3 regions of the Kocuria flava genome follow, and region 2 is predicted to be linked to each of the others. Evidence: riboswitches for the same ligand, from Rfam matches in the RefSeq annotation. Region 2 holds a riboswitch; each other region holds the start of a gene.
What was found. A riboswitch is a leader RNA that binds a small molecule or an ion and turns the genes downstream of it on or off. The one in region 2 is predicted to bind thiamine pyrophosphate.
Positions count from the first base shown of each region.

Region 1: it holds a riboswitch for thiamine pyrophosphate, as region 2 does, so the genes downstream of both, thiM (hydroxyethylthiazole kinase) here and thiC (phosphomethylpyrimidine synthase ThiC) in region 2, are expected to answer to the same signal.
Region 3: it holds a riboswitch for thiamine pyrophosphate, as region 2 does, so the genes downstream of both, thiO (glycine oxidase ThiO) here and thiC (phosphomethylpyrimidine synthase ThiC) in region 2, are expected to answer to the same signal.

Region 1 covers NZ_CP013254.1:2,667,306-2,674,756, forward strand. Annotated here, with positions in the region: gene rplU (50S ribosomal protein L21) at 1-195, opposite strand, end outside; gene AS188_RS11900 (bifunctional hydroxymethylpyrimidine kinase/phosphomethylpyrimidine kinase) at 420-1,997, opposite strand; gene thiE (thiamine phosphate synthase) at 1,994-2,734, opposite strand; gene thiM (hydroxyethylthiazole kinase) at 2,731-3,600, opposite strand; TPP riboswitch at 3,591-3,685, opposite strand; gene AS188_RS11915 (ribonuclease E/G) at 3,923-7,451, opposite strand, start outside.
Region 2 covers NZ_CP013254.1:2,306,264-2,313,714, forward strand. Annotated here, with positions in the region: gene AS188_RS10275 (maleate cis-trans isomerase family protein) at 1-44, opposite strand, end outside; gene AS188_RS10280 (IclR family transcriptional regulator) at 258-1,037, shown strand; gene AS188_RS10285 (hypothetical protein) at 1,264-1,533, opposite strand; gene thiC (phosphomethylpyrimidine synthase ThiC) at 1,747-3,477, opposite strand; TPP riboswitch at 3,474-3,583, opposite strand; gene catC (muconolactone Delta-isomerase) at 3,836-4,114, opposite strand; gene AS188_RS10300 (mandelate racemase/muconate lactonizing enzyme family protein) at 4,192-5,295, opposite strand; gene catA (catechol 1,2-dioxygenase) at 5,453-6,352, opposite strand; gene AS188_RS10310 (4-hydroxyphenylacetate 3-hydroxylase N-terminal domain-containing protein) at 6,505-7,451, opposite strand, start outside.
Region 3 covers NZ_CP013254.1:417,852-425,302, reverse strand. Annotated here, with positions in the region: gene AS188_RS01980 (VldE C-terminal domain-containing protein) at 1-200, opposite strand, end outside; gene AS188_RS01975 (gamma-glutamyl-gamma-aminobutyrate hydrolase family protein) at 660-1,481, shown strand; gene thiE (thiamine phosphate synthase) at 1,594-2,259, opposite strand; TPP riboswitch at 2,355-2,457, shown strand; gene thiO (glycine oxidase ThiO) at 2,460-3,725, shown strand; gene thiS (sulfur carrier protein ThiS) at 3,722-3,961, shown strand; gene AS188_RS01955 (thiazole synthase) at 4,026-4,823, shown strand; gene moeB (molybdopterin-synthase adenylyltransferase MoeB) at 4,820-6,007, shown strand; gene AS188_RS01945 (TIR domain-containing protein) at 6,211-6,588, shown strand; gene AS188_RS01940 (VOC family protein) at 6,706-7,451, opposite strand, start outside.

The DNA.
Region 1 (7,451 bases), 360 kb from region 2:
CTCGACGATCTCGGCCGTGACCTTGACGTTGGCCAGGGTCCCGGCGTCGGAGGTCACCTTGTCCCCGTCGACCAGCAGCAGGGCAGGAAGCTGGATGGTGCTGCCTGCACCGCCGGCGACGCGGTCAAGGGTAACGAGGTCTCCGACGGAGACCTTTTCCTGGCGGCCGCCAGCGCGGACAATCGCGTACACCACTTGGGAACTCACTTCTCTCGACGTCTTTGATGGAACAGTTCGGGTCGAGCGCACACCTGACAGGACCAACGACGTTGAGACGAGCCGCCGGTGACCGGGCCGTGGGACCGAGCCGTGGTCAGCGCAGGGTCGCCGCAATTTCAGGAACTGCACCCGCATGTGCCGCCGGGCGGGGCGTCCGGAGTCGAACGCGCGCGCACCAGGCATGGCACCGAGGGTCAAGACTACTCGATCGCGCCAACCCGCGGCAAACGACCCGCCGCCCCGGCCCCGGCACGCCCCTGTCCGCCCGGCCCGGCGGCGGTGCCGGCGAGCGGCGGTTCGAGGGGTGCCGCGAAGAAGTCCCGCTCGAGCGCGCACGCCTCCAGGAACGCCTCCCGCATCCGCTCGCGCAGCGCCGGGGAGGCCTCCCGGGCCGCCTCGTCGAGCAGCCGGCGGGCCGTGCGGGTGGCCTCCTGGAAGCCCTCGTCGGCGTAGGTGGCCAGCCAGTCCGCGTACGGGTGCTCGGCGTGCCCGGCGGCCTCGGCCAGCCCCTGGAGGTGGCGTCCGACCTCCGCGTAGACCCAGTAGCACGGCAGCACCGCGGCCAGGCCCACCGGGTACGGCTCGGCGGCCGTGGCCGCCAGCAGGAACGCGGTGTACCGGCGGGTGGTCGGCCCGGCGGCGGCGGGGCGCTCCCGCCCGGCCTGGCGCAGCCGGGCCCGGTGCAGCTGCGCCTCCGTCTCGGTGCAGCTCAGCGAGCCCGCGGCGAAGAACCGCCGGGAGGCCTCGTCCGGGGCGCGCGCCGCCAGCTGGGCCAGCGCCCGGCCGTAGTGCTCCAGGTACTGCAGGTCCTGGTCGAGGTAGGCCAGGAACGGCTCCGGCGCGAGCCGGCCGTCGCCGAGCCGGCGCACGAACTCCAGCTCCTCGATCTGCCGGCGCACCCCGGCGGAGTCGGCCCACAGCTCCTCGCTGAACCGCTCCGGTGCCGTGCCCCAGGACGCGAGGGCGTCCTGGACGTGGTGGAAGTGGTGGACCGGTCCGCTGCCGCCGCCCACCTCGAGCCCGTCGGCCTCCGCCAGCGCGCCGCGCAGCCACTCGCGGGCGATCCGCAGGCTCGTCGGCCAGTCCCCGTGCCGCACCTGGAGGGTGGCCAGGGCCGAGGAGAGGGAGCAGCCGGTGCCGTGGGAGTTGGCCGTGGGCACGCGGGCGCCGTCGAGGGCCACGAGGGGCTCCGGCGAGCCGGGCCCCACGAGGGCGTCCGGGGTCCGGTCCCCGGCGAGGTGCCCGCCCTTGACGAGTACGAGCACGTCGTGGGTCCGGGCCACGCGGTGGCCCTGCGCGAGCGCGGCGGTCCACGACGGGGCCGGGTCCTCCCCCGCCAGCACGGCCAGCTCCTGCAGGTTGGGGGTGACGAGGTCGGCGAGCCCGAGCACGGCGCGCAGGGCGTCCTCGGCGTCGGGCTCGAGCAGGCGCCCGCCGCTGGTGGCGACCATGACCGGGTCGAGCACCACGACCGGCAGACGGTGCTGCGCCAGCCACCGGGCGACGGCCTCGATCACGGGCACCGAGCCGAGCATGCCGATCTTCACGGCGTCGACCACGACGTCGTCGCTGACCGCCTCCAGCTGGGCGGTGAGGACCTCGGCGGGCGGGACGTGCACCGAGCGCACGCCGAGGGTGTTCTGCACGACGACGGCGGTCACGGCGCTCATCCCGTAGCCGCCCATCGCGGCGATCGACTTCAGGTCCGCGTGCTGGCCCGCCCCGCCGGTGGGGTCGGTGCCGGCCACGGCCAGGACGCGGGGCACGCGCGCGCTCACCGGGCCCCCTCCCCCGCGGCGGGGCCGGCGGCGGCCGGTTCCGGCGGCCCGTCCGGCCCGGCGCCCGGCGCGCGGCCGGACGCGGTGAAGGCCCGCACGTAGCGGGCGGCCGCGGCGGCGGGGTCCGGGGCGGCGCAGATCCCCGAGACCACCGCGAGCCCGGCGGCCCCGGCGGTGCGCAGCGGGGCGGCGTCCTCGACGCGCACCCCGCCGATGGCCAGGCACGGCAGGCCCGTGCGGGCGGCGGCGCGGGCGAAGCCTTCGACCCCGAGCGGCGCGGGGTGGTCGGGCTTGGTGCGCGTGGCGTGCACGGCGCCCACGCCGAGGTAGTCCACGGTGCCCGGGGGCAGCGCCGAGGCGGCGGCCAGCTCCCCGGCCGAGGCCGCGCTCAGGCCCAGGACCGCGTCCGGGCCCACGACGCGGCGGGCGAGTTCGACGGGCAGGTCGGCCTGCCCCACGTGCACCCCCGCCACGGGGGCCCCCGCGGCCCGGGCCGCGAGGTAGACGTCGGCGCGGTCGTCGACGAGCACGGGCACCGCACGGCCCACGCGCTCGGCCACGGCCACGAGCAGGGCCGTGAGCTCGCGGGCGGAGGCGTGCTTGTCCCGGACCTGGACCATGCCGGCGCCACCGGCCACGGCGGCCGCGACGACGTCGGGGACCTGGCGCGGGGCGCTGAGGGCGGTGTCGGTCACGAGGTGCAGGACGAGGGCCGCGGGGTCGAGGCGGGCGCTCACCGGTCGTCCTCCTCGCGCACGAGCCGGGCCCGGGCGGCGACCTGCTCCGGGGTGATCCCGTGCAGCCGGTCCAGCAGGGCCACGGCGAAGGAGCCCGGCCCCCCGGCGGCGCCCGCGGCGTCCTCGGCGGCCAGGGTGTAGACGGTGGTGGCCGCGACGGCCGCGGCCGCCGGATCCTCCGCCACGGCGGTGAACGCGGCCGTCAGGGCCCCGAGGGCGCAGCCGCCGCCGGTGATGCGGGTCAGCAGCGCGCTCCCGTGGGGGACGCGCACGACCGTCCCGCCGGCGGAGCGCACCAGGTCCACGGGTCCGGACACGGCGACCGCGCACCCGGCCCGTGCGGCCAGCTCGGCGGCGGCACCGCGCGCCGCGTCGACGTCGTCGGTGGCGTCCGTGCCGCGGCCGCCGGCGCCGCCGGCGAGGCCGATCACCTCGGACGCGTTGCCGCGCACCACCGCCGGGCGGAAGGCGAGCAGGTCGCGGGCGAGGGCGGTGCGCACGGGCAGCGCGCCGACGGCCACCGGGTCCAGCACCCAGGGCCGGCCCGCGCGGGAGCGGGCGCCGACGGCCTCGTAGGCCGCCCCGCGCTGCTCGGCGGAGGGCGTGCCGGTGTTCACGAGCAGCCCGTCGGCGAGCTCGGCGAACACCCCGCCCTCTCCCTGGATGTCGGTCATCGCCGGGGACGCGCCCACGGCGAGCAGGACGTTGGCGGTGACGTTGGCGACCACCGTGTTGGTGATGCACTGCACGAGCGGGGCGGCCGTGCGCAGCCGCTCGAGGGCCGCGGCGGCGGCCTCGGCGAGGGCGGGGTCCGGGGGCGCGGCGCTCCCGGGCCGCGGCGGGGAGGTGGAGACGGCATCGCGCATTGCGACATCCCTTCGCTAGTACTGACTAGATCAGGTTCGACGGGTGTGATCTCAGCCGCTGCTCGCGGCACCCCGTGTCACGTGGTCCTGCCAGTCTAGCCATCCGTGCGGCGCGGGGCCCGGCGGGTCCGGACCGGTGCGGCGTGCCCGGCGCGGGGCCCGGCGGTTCGGCGGTCGGGGCGGGGACGGCCCCGGTCGGTAGGCTGCCCCGGCCGCCCGGACGGGGTCCGTGCGCGGTCCCCGCGCCGGGACCGGGACGGGGAAGGACCCCGGCCGCGCGGGCCGGGGTCCTTCCGGGTGCTGCAGGGTCGGGCGCCGGGGCTCAGCCCTCGCCGGCGGGACGGCCGCTGGTGAGGTCCTCGGCCTTGACGCCGACGCCCACGATGGTCGGGGCACCGGAGCCCTGCGGGCGCTCCTGCCCGGCGGGCCGGGCGGGCAGCTTCGCGACGTGGCGGGCGCCCTCGGCGGCCGCGGCCTCCTCGGCGGTGACCGTCGCCTCGCCCGCCCGTCCGGCCGGGGCGCTGGCCCGGCGGGAACGACGACGGGGCCGTGCGGGCTCCTCCGGGCGGGCCGGCTCCTCCTGCCGCGGCTGCTCCGCCTGGCGGGGCTGCTCCGCCCGGCGGGCGGGCTTCTCCCGCGGGGCGCGCTCCTGCCGCGGGGCGCGCTCCTGCCGCGGGGCCGGCTCGGGCTCGGGGGCACGGCGCGCCGGGGTCTCGGCCTGCGCGTCCGCCGGGGCACCGAAGGCGTCGGCCAGGGAGTCCAGCGTCAGCCGGGCGCCCTCCGCAGGGCGCCCGGGCTGCTCGCCGGCCGCGGCGTGGCCCTGCGGGAGCTCGATGACCTCGCCCTTGATCGTCAGGCGCGACGCGGCGCCGTCCTGCTGCTCGGGCGCGGCCCCGCGGTCCTGACCGCGGTCCTCGCCACGGTCCCCGGCGCGCTCGCCGCCACGGTCCTCGCCGCGGGGCTCCTCGCGGTCCCCGGGCTCCGGCCGCTGCGCGGACTCGCCGCCCTGGCCCCGGTTGCGGCTGCGCTTGCCGCGCCGCTTCTTGCGGGAGCGTCCGGACCCCTCCGAGCGGCCCTCGCCCTCCTCGCCCCGGGCCCCCTCCGCCGCGGGAGCCGTTCCGGCCGCCGCGTCCTCGGCGGCGGTCTCGGCCGGCACCTCGTGGTGGGTGGCGGCGGCGATGGTCGCGAACGCGGTGCGGGCCGCCTCGGCCTTCGCCTTCTCCGCGGGATCCGCCTCGGCCGGGCGGGCCTCGGCCCGCGGCGGCTGCTCGGCGCCGCCGCGGCGGCTGCGCTTGCGCTCGGTGCGGTTCGGGCGCTGCTCGCGGGACTCGGAGCCGGACCCGCCGGCGCGGCCCTCGAGCGGGTGGTCGTGGACGACGACCCCGCGGCCGGCGCAGTGCTCGCACGGCTCCGAGAAGACCTCGAGCAGGCCCGTGCCCATGCGCTTGCGGGTCATCTGCACGAGGCCCAGCGAGGTGACCTCGGCGACCTGGTGCTTGGTGCGGTCGCGCCCCAGGCACTCGACGAGGCGCCGGAGCACGAGGTCGCGGTTGGACTCGAGGACCATGTCGATGAAGTCGATGACGATGATCCCGCCGATGTCGCGCAGGCGCAGCTGCCGCACGATCTCCTCGGCTGCCTCGAGGTTGTTCTTGGTGACGGTCTCCTCGAGGTTGCCGCCGGAGCCGGTGAACTTGCCCGTGTTGACGTCGACGACGGTCATCGCCTCGGTGCGGTCGATCACGAGCGAGCCGCCCGAGGGGAGGTAGACCTTGCGGTCCAGCGCCTTCTGGATCTGCTCCTCCACCCGGTAGTGCACGAACAGGTCCTCGTCCTCGTCCCAGCGCTTGAGCCGGTCCAGGAGGTCCGGGGCCACGTAGGTCACGTAGGCCTCGATGTTGTCCCAGGCCTCCTCGCCCTGGACGACCATCGTCGTGAAGTCCTCGTTGAACACGTCCCGGACGGTCTTGATGGTCAGGTCCGGCTCCGCGTAGAGCATCTCGGGGGCGAGGGTCTTGGAGGAGCCCGCCCGCTCCTGGATCTGCTCCCACTGCGCCCGCAGCCGGTTGATGTCGTGGGTGAGCTCCTCCTCGGAGGCGCCCTCGGCCGCGGTGCGCACGATCACCCCGGCGCCGTCCGGCAGCCGGTCCTTGAGGATCTTCTTCAGCCGGTTGCGCTCGACGTCGGGCAGCTTGCGGGAGATGCCGGTCATCGACCCGCCGGGCACGTAGACGAGGTAGCGCCCGGGCAGGGAGATCTGGCTCGTGAGCCGCGCGCCCTTGTGCCCGACCGGGTCCTTGGTGACCTGCACGAGCACCGAGTCCCCGGACTTCAGGGCGTTCTCGATCCGGCGCGGGCCGCCCTCGAGGCGCGACGCGTCCCAGTTGACCTCGCCGGCGTAGAGCACGGCGTTGCGGCCCCGTCCGATGTCGATGAACGCGGCCTCCATGGAGGGCAGCACGTTCTGGACCTTGCCGACGTAGACGTTGCCGATCAGGGAGTCCTGCTGCGTGTGGGAGACGAAGTGCTCGGCGAGCACCCCGTCCTCGAGCACGCCGATCTGGATCCGGTTGTCCTTCTGGCGCACGAGCATCTGCCGCTCGACCGACTCGCGCCGGGCGAGGAACTCGGCTTCGGTGATCACCTGGCGCCGGCGGCCCGTCTGGCGGGACTCGCGGCGGCGCTGCTTCTTGGCCTCGAGGCGGGTGGAGCCCTTCACGGCCACGACCTGGTCGGGCCCGGCCGGTTCCGCGCCGCGCGGGGCGCGCACGCGGGTGACGGTGTTGGGCGGGTCGTCGTCGCTGCCGCCCACGAGCTCCATGTCGACGTCCCCGCGGCGGCGCCGGCGCCGCCGCCGGCTCGTGACGGGTCCGTCGGGCTGCTCCCCGCCCTCGTCCTCGGCCTCGGCGGTCTCGGCGTCCACGCCGTCGCCCTGGTCCTCGAACGAGGCCTCCTCCTCGCGGTGGCGGCGGGCCTCCCGGCGGCGGGCCGCCCGGGCCTCCGCCGCCTGCCGGATCTGGTCCAGGTCCGGGGCGTGGAACATGATCGAGGTGGCCGTGACGGCCGAGCTCAGGGCGGTCAGGGGATCCTCGTCCTGCTCGGGCTCCGGCGCCCCGGGCTCCTGCTCCGGGACCGGCCGCTGCGCGGCGGTCCCGTCGGCGTCCGCGGGCTGCGCGGCGTGCCGGTCGGTGTCCGGCCGCTGCGCAGCCGTCCCGTCGGCGTCCCGGTGCGGGGCATCCGTCGTCCCGGGCTCCTGCTCGGCGTCCGGTTCCGCGTCCTGCGGTCCGGTGCCGCTCCGCTCCGGGGCGTCCGGCTGACGGTCACCGGGGGTGCTGCGCGGACCCTCGTCGGCTGCCTGGCCTGCGGGCTCGAGGTCCTCCGCCGCCTCCTCGGCCCCGGGCGTGCCCGGCGCCGGGTGCTCGGGCGCGGCCTCCTCCTGCGCGGCGGCCAGCGGTTCGGGCTCGCCCGGCAGGGCCGTGCCGGGGGCGACGTCGAGGACGTCGGTCTCGGTCCGCGCCGCGCCGGTCCCCTGCGGTGCCGGGGCGTCCGGCTCCTGTGCGTCCGGCTCCTGCGCGGCCGGGGCCGCGGCGGCCTGCGCCGCTGCGGCCTCGGCGCCGGCCGCTACGGGCTCCGCGCCGGTCGCGGCGGTCTCCGTGGCGGGCCCCGCTCCGGCGGCCTCCACGGCCGCACCCCCGTGACCGGCGGTGCCGGTGTCCGGAGCTGCGGCGGCGCCGTTCGCCGGGTCCTCGTGCGCCGCGGGCCCGGCTACGGGGGCCTCCTGCGCGGGGCTTCCCGCCGCGGGGTTCTCGGCCGCTCCGATCGCGGGGGCGTCCTGCCCGACGGGCTCGGCC
Region 2 (7,451 bases):
TTCGGTTCGGGGGCGGTCTCGCAGGTGATGTCAGACAGGCTCACGGATCCTCCAGGAAGTCGAGAGTGATGGGATGTGCTCTAGCCCACTTCGTGGGTTGCGAACCCAGTATGTGGATCTTGGCGTGAGGGTGTAAACTGCGTCACACTCCATGACCCGGGTCACGTCACCAGCTCGACTCCCCTGGAGGCGGTGTTGGCTACCATGAGGACGCCCACTGGGACGGCTCAGCGGGCAGGAAGATTGGGTGGGAGACGATGGACGCGAAGCAGGGCTCTGCGGCGGCACCGATCCTGGTGCTGCACAAAGTGGCCCAGGTCTTGGACTGCTTCTCCGTCGAGGAGCCCGAGCCGACCCTGCAGCAGCTGATCCGGAAAACCGGCCTGCCCTCCAGCACGTGCCAGCGGCTGGTGCAGAACATGGTGCGAGAAGGATTCCTGGACCGCGACGGGGATCGCTACCGGATCGGCATCGGGCTCGTCCGCTGGGCCACCCCGGGAACGGTCGGCCTCGATGTCGTGCGTCTCATCAAGCCGATCCTGCAGGAACTGCGCGATGAGACCGGGGAGAGCGCCTGCTTCTACACCCGCGACGGGGCGTTCCGCACCGTGGTCGCGGTCGCCCAGACCCGCCATGTGGTGATGCGCCCGTTCATGGTCGGCCAGGTCATGCCCATCCACGCCGGGGCCCCGGGCAAGATCTTTCTCGCCTACGACCCGGAAGCCTGGCAAGCCCTGGAGCAGGCGCCGCTGACCAAGTTCGCACCCGCCACCCCGGACAGCCTCGAGCTCCTGCAACAACAGACCGCAGCGGCCCGGGAGCAGGGTTTCTACGCCGCGTTCGGTGAGCGCCACGCCGACGTCGGGTCCATCAGCGCCCCCGTCTTCGACCACGCCGGGGACCTCGCCGGGGTCCTGGGCCTGGGCTTCCCCACGCAGCGCGTCGGACCCGATGACGTCCCCCGCCTGGGGCCCGTCGTCCGCCGGGCAGCCACGCGAGCCAGCCAAGCACTGGGGCATGACATCGCGCAGGCTTGAAAGCACGGGGTCCCAGAATGATGCGGGCCCGTAGGCGGCGGCCGTCACCTCGGGCGGCGGAGGCCTCGTTCCGATCCTGGACGCAGCGGTAGGGCCGGCGCGCTGCCCGACATTGGATGCTTGTACGTCACATCCCGTCCGGGGTGCCGCGGTGCCGGGTGCGCTTAACGCCGTGCTTTCTCGCCGGGGTGCCACCTGCGCACAACGGGTCCGGGCGGCGTGACGTCTACGACATCATGGGCCCGTCGAGGGGGGGCGCCCTGTGCACGAAGTCGGCGACGTCGTCGTGGTGAATCCCGGTCAGTTCCGCCAACTCTTCGATGCTCGCCCCTTTCCGGTGCAGGGTGTACATGGCGTGGTTGCGTTCTTGCACCGCCGCGCCACGGTCCATGATGAGCGTGTGGATCCGGTCGGTGAGGTCGTTGATGCGCCGTCGAAGAGCGTCGGCCTCGTCCAAGCACGTGTCGTCGTGGTCTGTGGGCGTGTCGTTCGGCATCAAGTGGATCGTTTCTTCCTGAATAGGGGGTCTCGGGGTTGTCTCCGCGCTGGGACCTCGAAGAGGGGCTGGGTGCGGAACCGGCTCCCGGTGTGTCGTCGTGTGTGGGGGCGATCGGGGGTGCATGGCAGGCATTGCGCTGCTCGTGCCCCTTGGCCCGAGCAGCGCAACGTCTGCCGCCTCATGGGTCAGCGCATGCGGTGGGTGAATCCCTCACATGGTGGGGGTCGTCGGCACCTCGAGATAGACCTTGTTCCCGGACGCCCGGAACTGGGCGGACTTGGCTTGCATACCGGCTCGGGCCGCTTGCTCCTGTGGGCCGCCGAAGCGGTCGCGGATGTCCTGGGAGATGCGCATGGAGCAGAACTTCGGCCCGCACATTGAGCAGAAGTGGGCGGTCTTGGCCGGTTCGGCCGGCAGCGTCTCGTCGTGGAAGGCCTCGGCGGTGTCCGGGTCCAGGGACAGGGCGAACTGATCGCGCCAGCGGAACTCGAAGCGGGCCTTCGACAGCGCGTCGTCACGTTCCGCGGCTCCGGGGTGGCCCTTGGCCAGATCGGCGGCGTGGGCGGCGATCTTGTAGGTGATCACCCCGGTCTTCACATCGTCCTTGTTCGGCAGCCCCAGGTGCTCCTTCGGGGTGACGTAGCAGAGCATGGCCGTGCCGTAGCGGGCGATCTCGGTGGCCCCGATCGCGGAGGTGATGTGGTCATAGCCCGGGGCGATGTCGGTGACCAGCGGGCCCAGGGTGTAGAAGGGGGCGCCGTGGCACAACCGCTGCTGGCGTTCCACGTTCTCCCGCACCAGGTGCAGGGGCACGTGCCCGGGGCCTTCGACCATGACCTGCACGTCGTGCTTCCAGGCCCGGGCGGTGAGTTCGGCCAGGGTGTCCAGCTCGGCGAACTGCGCGGCGTCGTTGGCATCAGCGATCGACCCCGGGCGCAGGCCGTCGCCGAGGGAGAAGGCGACGTCGTAGCGGGCGAAGATCTCGCAGAGCTCCTCGAAGTGGGTGTAGAGGAAGTTCTCCCGGTGGTGGGCCAGGCACCACCCGGCCATGATCGAACCCCCGCGGGAAACGATGCCGGTGACCCGCTCGGCGGTCAGCGGCACATAGCGCAGCAACACCCCGGCGTGGATGGTCATGTAGTCCACGCCCTGTTCGCACTGCTCGATCACCGTGTCGCGGAAGATCTCCCAGGTCAACGCGTCGGCTTCCCCGTTGACCTTCTCCAGGGCCTGGTAGATCGGCACGGTCCCGATGGGCACCGGGGAGTTGCGGATGATCCACTCCCGGGTTGTGTGGATGTCCTCACCGGTGGACAGGTCCATCACGGTGTCCGCGCCCCACCGCGTGGCCCACTGCATCTTGTCCACCTCCTCGGCGATCGAGCTGGTGACGGCGGAGTTGCCGATATTGGCGTTGATCTTCACCAAGAACGCCCGCCCGATGATCATCGGCTCGGCCTCGGGGTGGTTGATGTTGGCGGGGATGATCGCCCGCCCCGCTGCCAGCTCGGAGCGGACCAGTTCCACCGCGCAGTTCTCCCGCAGCGCCACGAACCGCATCTCCTGGGTGATGATCCCGGCGCGGGCGTAGTGCATCTGTGTGACGGTTCGGCCGTCCCGGGCTCGCAGCGGGACCGGGCGGGCGCCTTTCCACTCCTGGGAGGCGGCCCCTCGGCGGATCGCGGTGCGACCGTCGTCGAGCAAGTTCCGCACCCGGCCCGCGTAGGCCTGCACGTCACCTCGGCCGGCGATCCAGGACTCCCGCAGCGGTGGTAACCCCACGACCGGGTCACTGCCGGGACCGGCCGTGCGATAGACCTGCAGTGGGGGATTCGGGGTGTTACCGGGGCTGTCCCCCATGGTGATCTCGGTGACCGGCACGCGGAGGTCGTGCTCCGGATCGTGGACATGCGTCAGAGCAGACTGAGCAGATGCGCTCATGATGGGGTTCCTCTTCCTTCGCCGGCATTACCCGGACAGGTTCGACGGTCGCAGGCTGCCTCAGCCCGATCTCAGCCCCTGCAATAGGGCTCCCGTGTGGATGACACCGACCCTAACACCCCCGGGAAATCGGTCACCATCCAGATGACCACCGCGTCCGGGACTGCCGCGCCCAACGGTTAAGACGACTCCCCTCGGCCGAAGTCACCGACACGGCTGGGGCGCAGGCGCCCAAGGTCTGGGTGGGTGAGCGCTCCTATCGTGCCAACGCTTCCAGCGACACCTGGTGGCCGACCTACCGTCGGTCGCCGCTCCGCGCGGGCGATCCGCCCTGCTTCACGCAGACTGCTGCGCGCCGCTACTTCACGTCGGAGGGGTGCTTGGCCAGGGGCACCACGGTGATGTCCATGTAGGGGAACAGCGGCAGGTTCTGCAGGATGTCGTGCAGCTCGTCGTGGGAGTCGACGTCGAAGAGCGAGTAGTTGGCGTACTCGCCCACCACGCGCCAGATCTCCGGCCACTTCCCGGAGCGCTGCAGCTCCTGCGAGTAGGCCTTCTCGGTGGCCTTGATCTCCGCGGCCTCCTCGGCGGGCATGTCGGTGGGCAGGTGGATGTCCATGTGGACCAGGTACTTCACGGTGCGTCCTTCCGTCGGGATGGGTGTTCGGGACCGGTGTCCGGGATCGGTTCCCGGGCCGGGTGCGCGGGCCGGGTCTACCGGTCGGTGCGGTAGCGGGCGAGCTTGTCCTCGTCCACGGCGGTGCCCACCCCGGGCACGTCCGGGACGCGGATCCGCCCCTCGGCGATGACCACGGGCTCGGCGAGGAGGTCGTCGGACATGTCCAGGAAGTTGGACAGCTCCCCGGCCCGCTTCGAGGTGTGGACCAGGGCGGCGCCGAAGACCACGGAGGCGACCGTGCCGACCTGGGTGTCGATCTGGTTGCCCACGTAGACGTCCACGCCCATGCCCTCGGCCAGGCCCACGATCTTCGCGGCCTCGGTGAAGCCGGAGCGGGCGGTCTTCACCGCCAGCAGGTTCGCCCCGCCGGTGAGGATCTCCCGGGCGGCCTCCCCCAGGTTCGGGGCGGACTCGTCGGCGGCGATGGGGATCGTCGAGTGCTCCACCAGCCGGCGGCGGCCGAGGACCTCGCGGGCGTCGTCGGGCTCCTCGAGGAACTGCAGGCCGAGGTCGGCGGTGCGCCGCAGCACCTCGGCGGCCTCGTTGGCGGACCAGCCGCGGTTGGCGTCCATGTAGATCTCGGCGTCCTCGCCCAGGCCCTCGCGCAGCACCCGGGCGGCCTCGACGTCCAGGGACAGCGGGCGGCGGCCGGTCTTGAGCTTGAAGGTGGTGATCCCGTAGGTCTCGCGGAACTCGAGGGCCAGGTCCAGCAGCTCGGCGGCGGGCTGGAAGCCGAGCATGTGGGAGACGCGCATCGAGTCGGTGTACCCGCCCAGCAGCTTCGACACCGGCTGCCCCAGGGCCTGGCCGATGACGTCCCACAGGGCGATGTCCACCGCGCCCTTGGCGGTCTCGTTGTGGACCGTGCGGGCCATCACCGCCTGGGCCTTCTCGCGGTCGAGGACGTCCAGGCCCACCAGCTGGGGGGCGAAGAGGTCCTCGACGACGGCCACGATGGACTTCTGGGTCTCTCCGTAGGTGTAGGGCCGCGGCGGGGTGTCGGCGGTGCCGACGATCCCGTCGTCGGTGGTGATGCGCACCAGGACGTGGTCGGCCTCGTGGACGGCTCCGGAGGCGAAGTGCAGCGGGTGGAGGTAGGGGATCGAGTAGGGGATCGCCTCGATGGCTGCGATCTTCATGGGCGGGCGGACCCTTTCCTGGGCGGGCGGTTGACGTCAATGTTGGTGATGTCGATGCGGGGACCGGCGCGCCTTGGCTAGAGGCCGGCGGCATCCTCGGAGCACCTGCCCCGAGGATGCCGACGAAGGGCAGCAGGTCTGTAAGCAGCGCCCCGGTTTATTTGACCTGCCCTTCCTTGGCGAGGACGTAGTCGTAGACGACCTCCTCGCCGACCCTGCCGTCGGTGCGCGGGGCCGGGTCGAGCATCAGCTCGGGCTTGACCGCCGAGGCGATGTCGTCCTCGTTGTGCGGGTCGCCCGGGAAGTACAGCTGCTGGGTGACCAGCTGGTAGCCCGGGGCCGAGACCTTGATGTGGATGTGCGCCGGGCGCCAGGCGTGCCACCCGGCCGCGGCGATCAGCTGCCCGCAGGCCCCGTCGGTGGGGATCTGGTAGGGGGCCGGGCGCATCGTGTTGATCTCGAAGTAGCCGTTCTCGTCGGCCTTCACGGTCCCGCGGAACAGCCACTCCGGCAGCCCCGGGGCGTACTGGGAGTAGAACCCGGCCGCGTCGGCGTGCCAGATCTCCACCTGGGCGTCCTTGATCGGGTTGCCCTCGGTGTCGGTGAAGTGGCCCTTGAACAGCAGCGGGGTGCCCTCCTCGTCCTCGCGCATCTCCAGCGTGGCCGGGGTGGGCAGCACCGGGGAGTCCGGGACGTAGTAGGGGCCCTCGATGGTGCCCACCGCGCCGGGACGCTCGGCGGAGTTGACGTCCTCGATGGTGTGCTCCAGCCACACGTCCAGGAACAGCGGCCACTCCCCGTCGGTGCCGACCTTGATCAGCCACGCCTTGAGCGCGTTGTACTCCTCGTAGGTGACCTGGTGCTCCACGGCGATGTCGTTGATCGCCTTGATCGCCGCGCCCGCCAGCAGCGACACGCGCTCCTTGGGGACGTCGAGCCTGGCCAGCTTGCCCGAGGCCGCGAAGCGCTCGGTGGCCTTGGAGCCGGCCTCGACCGCCGTGCCCTCGTTCTCTCGGCGGGCATCTGTCGAAACGGCCTCGGTTTGGGGGTTGGTCATGGTCTCCACGCTCCTTGTGGTCTGTCGTTGGACATGAGGTGTTGTTGTCGCGACGGGCGCGCCTCCAGCGGGGCCCGCCGTGACGGTGGGTGGTGGCCCGCGGCCCCAGGCAGACGACATCCTGGGGCCGCGGGCAGTCAGGGTGCGACGGGTCAGCGGTCGCGGAGGGCGCCGCCGAGTCCGGTGCGGTCGCGGTCGCGCTGGAGGTAGGCGTTGACGTCGGAGCCGTCGAAGAGGTCCGGGACGGTCCAGCCGTCGAGGTCGTACTCGGCCATGCAGTCCTCGACCATGCCGTGCATCGTGTCGGTCGCGCCGCTGTTCTTGGCGTGCATGAGCATCTCCACGCGCACGTTCTCGTGGTTGCCCGAGTAGTTGCGCTCGTAGAGCTCGTGGCGGCCGCCGAACTCGGAGCCGATCGCGTCCCACAGCAGCTTCATGAGCTTGACCCGGTCCACGGCCTGGATGCCGTTGGACCCGCGCACGTACTTGTCGAGGTAGGGGCGGATCTCGGCGTTCTTGAAGTCCAGGGATCCCGAGGGCAGGTAGATCAGCCCGGAGGCGACGTCCTGCTCGATGATCTCCTTGATCCGCGGGTAGCCCTGGGCCATGAACATCCGGTAGGCCAGCCCGTAGTCCATCTTCGGCAGCACGGACCCGTTCGGCCCGGGATCCGGGTTGAGCATCATCGCGTCGACCAGGCCCCAGAACAGGTTGCGCCAGCCGATGACCTCCCCGGCGCGGGCCTGCACGCCGCGGAAGTCCTGGGTGCCGCCGATCTCGAGGGCCTTCAGCAGCAGCCCCGCGATGAAGTCCAGCTTCACGGCCAGGCGAATGCAGCCCTGAAAGGTGAAGCGCTGGATGAACCCGGTCTGGGGCATGAAGCCGTTGATCTGGTCGGGATCGCCGTAGGCGAAGATGTTCTCCCACGGCACCAGCACCTTGTCGAAGACGAACACCGCGTCGTTCTCGTCCATGCGCGAGGACAGCGGGTAGTCGAACGGGGTGCCGGTGACGGCGGCGTTCTGGGCGTAGGAGGTCCGCGAGATCAGCTTGATGCCCGGGGCGTCCATGGGCACCGTGCAGATCAGGGCGAACTCCG
Region 3 (7,451 bases), 1.6 Mb from region 2:
CCGATCCGCCCCTCGGCGGTCTCGACCGTGCACTCGCTGCCCCAGCCCGGCCCCGCGCCCGTGCGCAGGGCCTCGAGCAGACCGGGGCCGAGGAGGGCGAGCGCTCCCGCGAGCGCCGCGAGCAGCAGCAGTCCCGCGAGCGGGCGCCGGGAGCGGCGCCGGTCCCCGGTCGTGGTGGCGATGGCGCACCTCCTCGGCATGCGGTCCGGAGCTCACGTTCTAGCAGGCCCGGCTGGGTCCCGGCGGGGAGCAGCGCGGCGCTGGGGGACGATCCGTGGTCCCGGGTCCCTCGCCCGGCCCGCCGGGGCGGTGGACCATGTGCAACGGCGGGTTCTTCGCGGAGGGTGAAGAACCGGCGATGTTCTGCTCCTGGACGGGGATGCGCAGGGCCGGCACTGGGGCACAGTGAGGTGCACCACGAACGGGAACGGCAGTTCCCGGGGGATCGAGATCCGGACGGCACCCCTCGACCTGGGATCCCCACCGCAGCTCCGGCCGGCTCCACCACGACCGGCCGGAGCTGTGCGGCACCGCCGGCGCGCCTCGCCGGCCGCCGATCCCGCACAGCGTCCCGCCCCGCCCGCCCGGCGGAGCGGGGCGCGGGCCCGCCCGGCGGGCCGCCCGAGACGAACACCCCTTCACCGGGGAGGAGATGACCCATGAACCGATCAGCCGTCCGTCTTCACGAGCACGAGGTGACGCCCGTGGGCCTGTGGGCCCTGCGCGCCGGGGCCCCCACCGTGGCCGTCGTGGTCTCGCTGAACTTCCCGGGGCTCACGCCCCGGCACCGCGACCTGGTGCGCCGCTACACGCGCACCGCGCTGCAGGCCCTCGTCGACGCGGGCGCCCGGCCGGTCCTCGTCGACTCCAGCGCCGCCGCGCTGCCCGACCCGGCCGTCGCCGCGGCCGCCGACGGGCTGCTGGTGCTGGGCGGCGGCGACGTCGACCCCGCCCTCCACGGGGCCGAGGGGCCCGTGCCCGGCCAGTACGGCGTCGACCCGCGCGCCGACCGCTACACCCTGGAGCTGCTCACCGCGTGCCTCGACCGCGACGCCCCGCTGCTCGCCGTCGGCCGCGGCGCCCAGCTGCTGAACATCGCGTGCGGCGGGACCCTCGTCCCCGGCCTCGGCCCCGGGCACCAGGGGCACCCCGAGCGGGCCGAGGCCCGGGAGGAGGAGGTCGTGCTCGCGCCCGGCAGCCGCCTGGCCGGTCTCCTCGGTGCCGGGCGGGCCACCGTCCGCTCCGACCACCACCAGGGCCTCGCCGTCGTCGGCCCCGACCTGCGGGTCGCCGCCGTGGCCGGGGACGGCACCGTCGAGGCCGTCGAGCACCGCCACCGCACCTGGGTCCTCGGGCTGCAGTGGCACCCCGAGGACTCCCACGGTCCGTGCGCGCACCGGCGGGCGCTGTTCGGCGCCTTCGGGGCGCAGCTGGCGGCCGGCCGCCGCCCGGCCGCGGGGGAGGACCTGCTGGCCGCGTGAGGTTCCCCCAGTCCGCGAGGGGCGGCGTTCGGCGGTTCTGTTTCCCGCAGAGCCGCCGAACGCCGCCCCTCGCGGTGTTCTTCCGCGGTGCGTCCCGGGGCGCGTGCCGGGCTCAGGCCGGCAGCAGCTCCCGCAGCCGGCGGGCGGCCGCCTCCGGGTCGACGGCCTCCGTGACGGCCCGGACGACGACGGCGCGCCGCGCCCCGGCCGCCAGCACCGCCGGCAGGCGGTCCGCGTCGATGCCGCCGATCGCGAACCACGGCACGGCCCCCGCCCGGCCGGCGGTCAGCGCGGCGGTCTCCTCGACGAGCCCGAGGCCGGTGGCCGCCCGCCCGGGCTTGGTGGGGGTCTCCCACAGCGGGCCGGTGCAGAAGTAGTCGACCTCGGGGTCCTCGAGCGCGGCGCGGGCCTGGGCGGCACTGTGGGTCGAGCGCCCGATCAGCACGTCCGGGCCGAGCAGCGCGCGGGCCTGGGCGGGGGAGAGGTCGTGCTGGCCGCCGTGGAAGACGTCGGCGCCCACGAGCGCGGCGACGTCGGCGCGGTCGTTGACGGCGAACAGCGTCCCGTGCTCGGCCGCGACCCGCGCCAGCACGTCCAGGGCCTCGAGCTCGGCGTCCACCTCGAGGGACTTGTCGCGCAGCTGCACGACGTCCGCCCCGCCGGCGCAGATCGCGTGCAGGAACTCCTCGAGGTCGCCCCGCTCCGTGCGCGCGCCGGTGCACACGTACAGCCGGGCCGTGGCCAGCCGGGCGGCCCGCTCGCGGCGCAGCGCGCTCACCGGCGCGCTGCCGGGGGCACCGGGGGTCGTGACGGATCGGGGGGTCTCGGTATGCTGGGTCACACGCTGAAGGGTAGTCCGTGAGGACGAGCTCCAGCGCGTTCTGCGGGAGCCCCGGACGGGGCTGAGAGGGCTTGAGCGCCGACCGCCACACCTGATGCGGGTCATGCCGCCGTAGGAAAGGACAGCCGGTGGACACCGTGCACCCTCCGACCACCTCCCCGCACCCGGCCGGGACCGAGCACCTGCGCGCGGACGTCGCCGTGGTCGGCGCCGGCGTCATCGGCCTGGCCACCGCCTGGGAGCTGCGGCGCCGGGGGTGCTCCGTCGTCGTCGTCGACCCCGACCCCGGGGCGGGCGCCAGCCGCGCCGCCGCCGGGATGCTCGCCCCCGTCAGCGAGGTCCAGCACCGGCAGGACGCGCTCGTCCCCCTCATGCGCGCCTCGGCCGCCGCGTACCCGGGGTTCGTGGCCGGGCTCGAGGCCGCCGCGGGCGCGTCCGTGGGCCACCGCGCCACCGAGACCCTCGTCTGCGCCGCCGATCCCGCCGACCGGCAGGCCCTGGCCGACCTGCGGGAGCTGCAGCTGCGCCACGGCATGGAGGTGGAGGCCCTGCCGGTGCGCGCGGCCCGCGCCCTCGAGCCCGCGCTGAGCCCTCGGCTCGCCGGCGCCTTCCGGATCCCCGGGGACCACCAGGTCGACCCGCGCCGGCTCGTCGCGGCCCTGCTCGCCGCCCTCACCGCCCAGGACCCGCCCGAGGGCGCCCCGGCCGGGCCCGTCCGCATCGTCCACGACCGGGTCACGGCCCTGCGCCGCGGGCCCTCCGGTGCCGTGACCGGCGTGCGCCTGTCCCGGGGCGGGATGGTCTCCGCCGGCGGGACGCTCCTGGCCCCGGGCGCCGCCCTCGCCGCGATCGACGGGCTGCCCGCCGGGGCCCGTCCGCCCCTGCGCCCGGTGCACGGGGACATCCTGCGCGCCCGCCTGCCCGACGGGGCCCCCGAGCTGCTCGGGCGCACCGTGCGCGGGCTCGTCCACGGGGTGCCCGTCTACCTCGTGCCGCGGGCCGACCGCACGCTCGTGATCGGGGCGACCTCCCGCGAGGACGACCTCGCCGGGGCCAGCGCCGGCGGGGTGTTCCGGCTGCTGCGCGACGCCCAGGCGCTGGTGCCCGGCACCGCCGACCTCGAGCTCACCGAGGTCCTCGCCCGCGCCCGCCCCGGCACCCCCGACGACGTCCCCTGCCTGGGTCCGGTCCGCGACCCGGACGGGACCCCCGTGCCCGGGCTCGTGCTCTCCACCGGCTACTTCCGCCACGGCGTGCTGCTCACCCCGCTGGCCGCCCGCCTCGCCGCCCAGCTGCTCGCCGGCGAGCCCGGCCCCGACCCCGCCGCCGACGCGGAGCTGCTGACCACCACCGACCCGCAGCGCTTCGCCACCCCGTCCCCGACTCCCAGGAGCCCCCGATGACCGTCCTCCGCCTCAACGGCCGCCCGCACGAGACCGAGGGCGAGCCGACCGTCGCCGACCTCGTCGCCGAGGCCGTCGGCCGCCCCCTAGGGCCCGACGGCGCCCCGCTGGACGGCGGGCGCCTCGGGGTCGCCGTGGCCCTCGACGCCGCGGTCGTGCCCCGCAGCCGGTGGGCGACCACCACGGTGGGCGAGGGCCGGTCCGTCGAGATCGTCACCGCCGTGCAGGGAGGCTGAGCCCGTGCACCCCGCCTCCGACCCGCTCGTCCTCGACGGCGTGCGCCTGTCCTCCCGGCTGATCATGGGCACCGGCGGACTGAGCTCCCTGCACACCCTCGAACAGGCCCTCGTGGCCTCCGGCACCGAGCTGACCACCGTGGCCCTGCGCCGCTACGCCCCCGGCCGCGGCGACTCGCTGTTCGGGCTGCTCGAGCGCCTGGGCATCCGGATCCTGCCCAACACCGCCGGCTGCGCCACCGCCCGCGACGCCGTGCTCACCGCCGAGCTCGGCCGCGAGGCCCTCGGCACGGACTGGGTCAAGCTCGAGGTGATCGCCGACGAGCAGACGCTGCTGCCCGACGTCGTCGAGCTGCTGGACGCCACCGAGCAGCTCGTGGCGCGCGGCTTCCGGGTCCTCGCCTACACCTCCGACGACCCGGCGCTCGCCCGCCGGCTCGAGGACGTGGGCGCGGCCGCCGTCATGCCCCTGGGCGCCCCCATCGGCACCGGCCTGGGCATCCTCAACCCGCACAACATCGAGCTCATCGTCGCCCGCGCGTCCGTGCCCGTCGTCCTCGACGCCGGGATCGGCACCGCCTCCGAGGCCGCCCTGGCGATGGAGCTCGGCTGCGACGCCGTGCTGCTGGCCAGCGCCGTCACCCGGGCCCAGGACCCGGTGGCCATGGCCACGGCGATGCGCCACGCCGTGACCGCGGGCCGGCTCGCCGCGGCCGCCGGGCGGATCCCCGTCCGCCGCCACGCCGCCGTCGCCTCCTCCCCGCGGGCCGGGCGGATCGGCGCCGGTGCCTGCGACCCCGGCCCGTCGGACCTCGCGGGGGTTCCGGCCGGGGGCCGGTCCCCGGCCGGTGGGCTCCGGTGAACCCGTTGCCCCCGCTCGTGGACCCGGGCCCCGAGCTGACCCGCGCCGAGCTCGAGCGCTACGCCCGCCACCTCGCCCTGCCCCAGGTCGGACCCCTCGGGCAGCGGCGGCTGCGCCGCGCCCGCGTGCTCGTGGTCGGCGCCGGGGGACTGGGCGCCCCGGTCCTGCAGTACCTCGCCGCCGCCGGGACGGGGGTGCTCGGGATCGTCGACGACGACGTCGTGGCGCTCAGCAACCTCCAGCGCCAGGTGCTCCACGGCACGGCGGACGTCGGCCGGCCCAAGACCGACTCCGCCGCCGAGGCCGTCGCCCGGCTCGACCCGGGCGTCCACGTGCGCACCCACCCCGTGCGGCTGGACGCGGACAACGCGGTCGCCCTGTTCTCCGGCTACGACCTCGTGGTCGACGGCGCCGACAACTTCGCGACCCGCTACGTGGTCAGCGATGCCGCCGCACTGGCCGGGATCCCGTGCGTGTGGGGCTCGATCCTGCGCTTCGAGGGGCAGCTCAGCGTCTTCTGGGCCGGGCGCGGGCCCACCTACCGCGACCTCTACCCCGAGCCGCCGGCCCCCGGGGAGGTGCCCAGCTGCGCCGAGGGCGGGGTGATCGGCGCCCTGCCGGGCACGATCGGCGCGGTCATGGCCACCGAGGCGGTCAAGCTCGTCACCGGCGCCGGGGAGCCCCTGCTCGGACGGGTGCTGCTGCACGACGCCCTGGCCATGACCTGGCGCGAGCTGCGCCTCGAGGCCGACCCCGCCGCCGCCCCCGTCTCGGCGGTCACCCCCGCCGAGGCCTCCTGCGGCGTGCCCGGGGCCGACGCCGGGGCCGCCGCCGCCGAGAGCCTCTCCGCCGCCGAGCTGGCCGGGCTGCTGGAGCGCCGGGAGCAGGGCCGGGCCGCCTTCGCGCTGGTCGACGTGCGCGAGGGCTGGGAGCGCGAGCTGGCCGCCGTCCCCGGTGCCGTGCACGTCCCCCTGGCCGAGCTGCTCGACCACGGCCCCGCCGCCCTCCCGCCCGCGGCGCGCGGGACCGACCTCGTGCTCCACTGCCAGGCCGGGACCCGGTCGGCCCGGGCGCTCGCGGCCCTGCGCCCCGCCTTCGCGGGCCGGGAGGAGACCGTGCGCCACCTCGAGGGCGGGGTGCTCGCCTGGCTCGCGCACACCGGGCAGGAGCCCCCGCGCGGGTGACGTCGCGGTTGCCTCTCTCGCGACTCCTCTTCTGCTCGCGAGGGGTGGCGTTCGGCGGTTCTCCCCTCCCGGAAGCCGCCGAACGCCGCCCCTCGCGGCCCGGGAGGTCACGGAGCGTAGCCGACTGCCGGACAGGGGCGTTCGCCGGATACCGTGAGGCGCATCACTGTAGATGCTTGACCATGCAAGGAGGGTCGGCGGCAATGGAGCCCAAGACCGTGTACCTGGCGTGCGCCGCGGAGGACGAGCTGTACCGGGGACTGTTCACCACGCAGTGGTCCCGTGCGGGGGCCACGGCCCGCTTCCTCGGCCCGCCGGAGGAGGACGCCCCCGACGAGGACTGGCAGCGCGAGGTCCGCGGCCGCGTGCGGGAGTCCGACGGCGTGATCGCCCTGATCGGCGGCTACACCGAGACCTCGGACGAGGCGCTGTGGCCGATCCGCTGCGCCGTCGCCGAGAAGAAGCCCCTGCTGGGGCTGTGGATGGAGACCCAGCACCGTGTGAAGCCCACCGTGATGGGCTCGGCCCGCTGCAAGGGCTGGACGTGGGAGAACATCGGGGAGTTCCTCGAGGCCATCTGAGCCGCACAGCTCACCGGCCCCCACCGCGAGGGGCGGCGTCCGGTCGGTCTCCACTCCCGGAAGCCGCCGAACGCCGCCCCTCGCGGTGGGGGAGGAGGGGGTGGGGGGTGGGGCGGGTCAGGCCGCCGCGGCCACCTCCACCAGCGTCCGCCACGGGTCCTCGAAGCGCAGCACCGCGCCGTCGTGGCGGGTCGCCACCCCGTGGTGGGCCAGCCGCTCCTGCAGGGCGGCGACGTCCTCGGCGCCCGGCAGGTCGATGTTCACCCGGCCCAGGCCCAGGGAGGCGGCGCGGGGCCCGGCCCCGGCGCTGTTCCAGGTGTTGAGCGCGAGGTGGTGGTGGTAGCCGCCGGCGGCGACGAACAGGGCCGAGCCGATGTCGCTCATGACCTCGAAGCCGAGCACGTCGACGTAGAACTGCCGGCCCAGGGCGATGTCCCCGACCTGCAGGTGCACGTGGCCCAGGGTGGCCGGCGGTGCGGTGCGGGTCGCCGGGGCCGCCCCGGGCAGGTGCTCGCCGAGGAAGGCGTTGGGGTCCAGCGGGTTGGTGGCCAGGGTCAGCAGCCCGCTGGCCTCGCGCCGCCAGGTCTCGCGCGGGCGGTCGGCGTAGAGCTCCACACCGTTGCCCTCCGGGTCGTCGAAGTAGAAGGCCTGGCTGTAGAGGTGGTCGGCGCTGCCGGTGAAGGAGCCGGGGAAGGCCGTGGCGACCGAGGCGACGGCGGCGGCGAGGGCCGCCTCGTCCTCGAACAGCACCGCGGTGTGGAACAGCCCGGCCTGTCCGCGCCGGGCCGGGGGCAGCTCCTTGACCTGGCGCAGCCGCACGATCGTGCGCCCGTCGCGGCCGAGGACGGCGGTGTCCCCCGCGT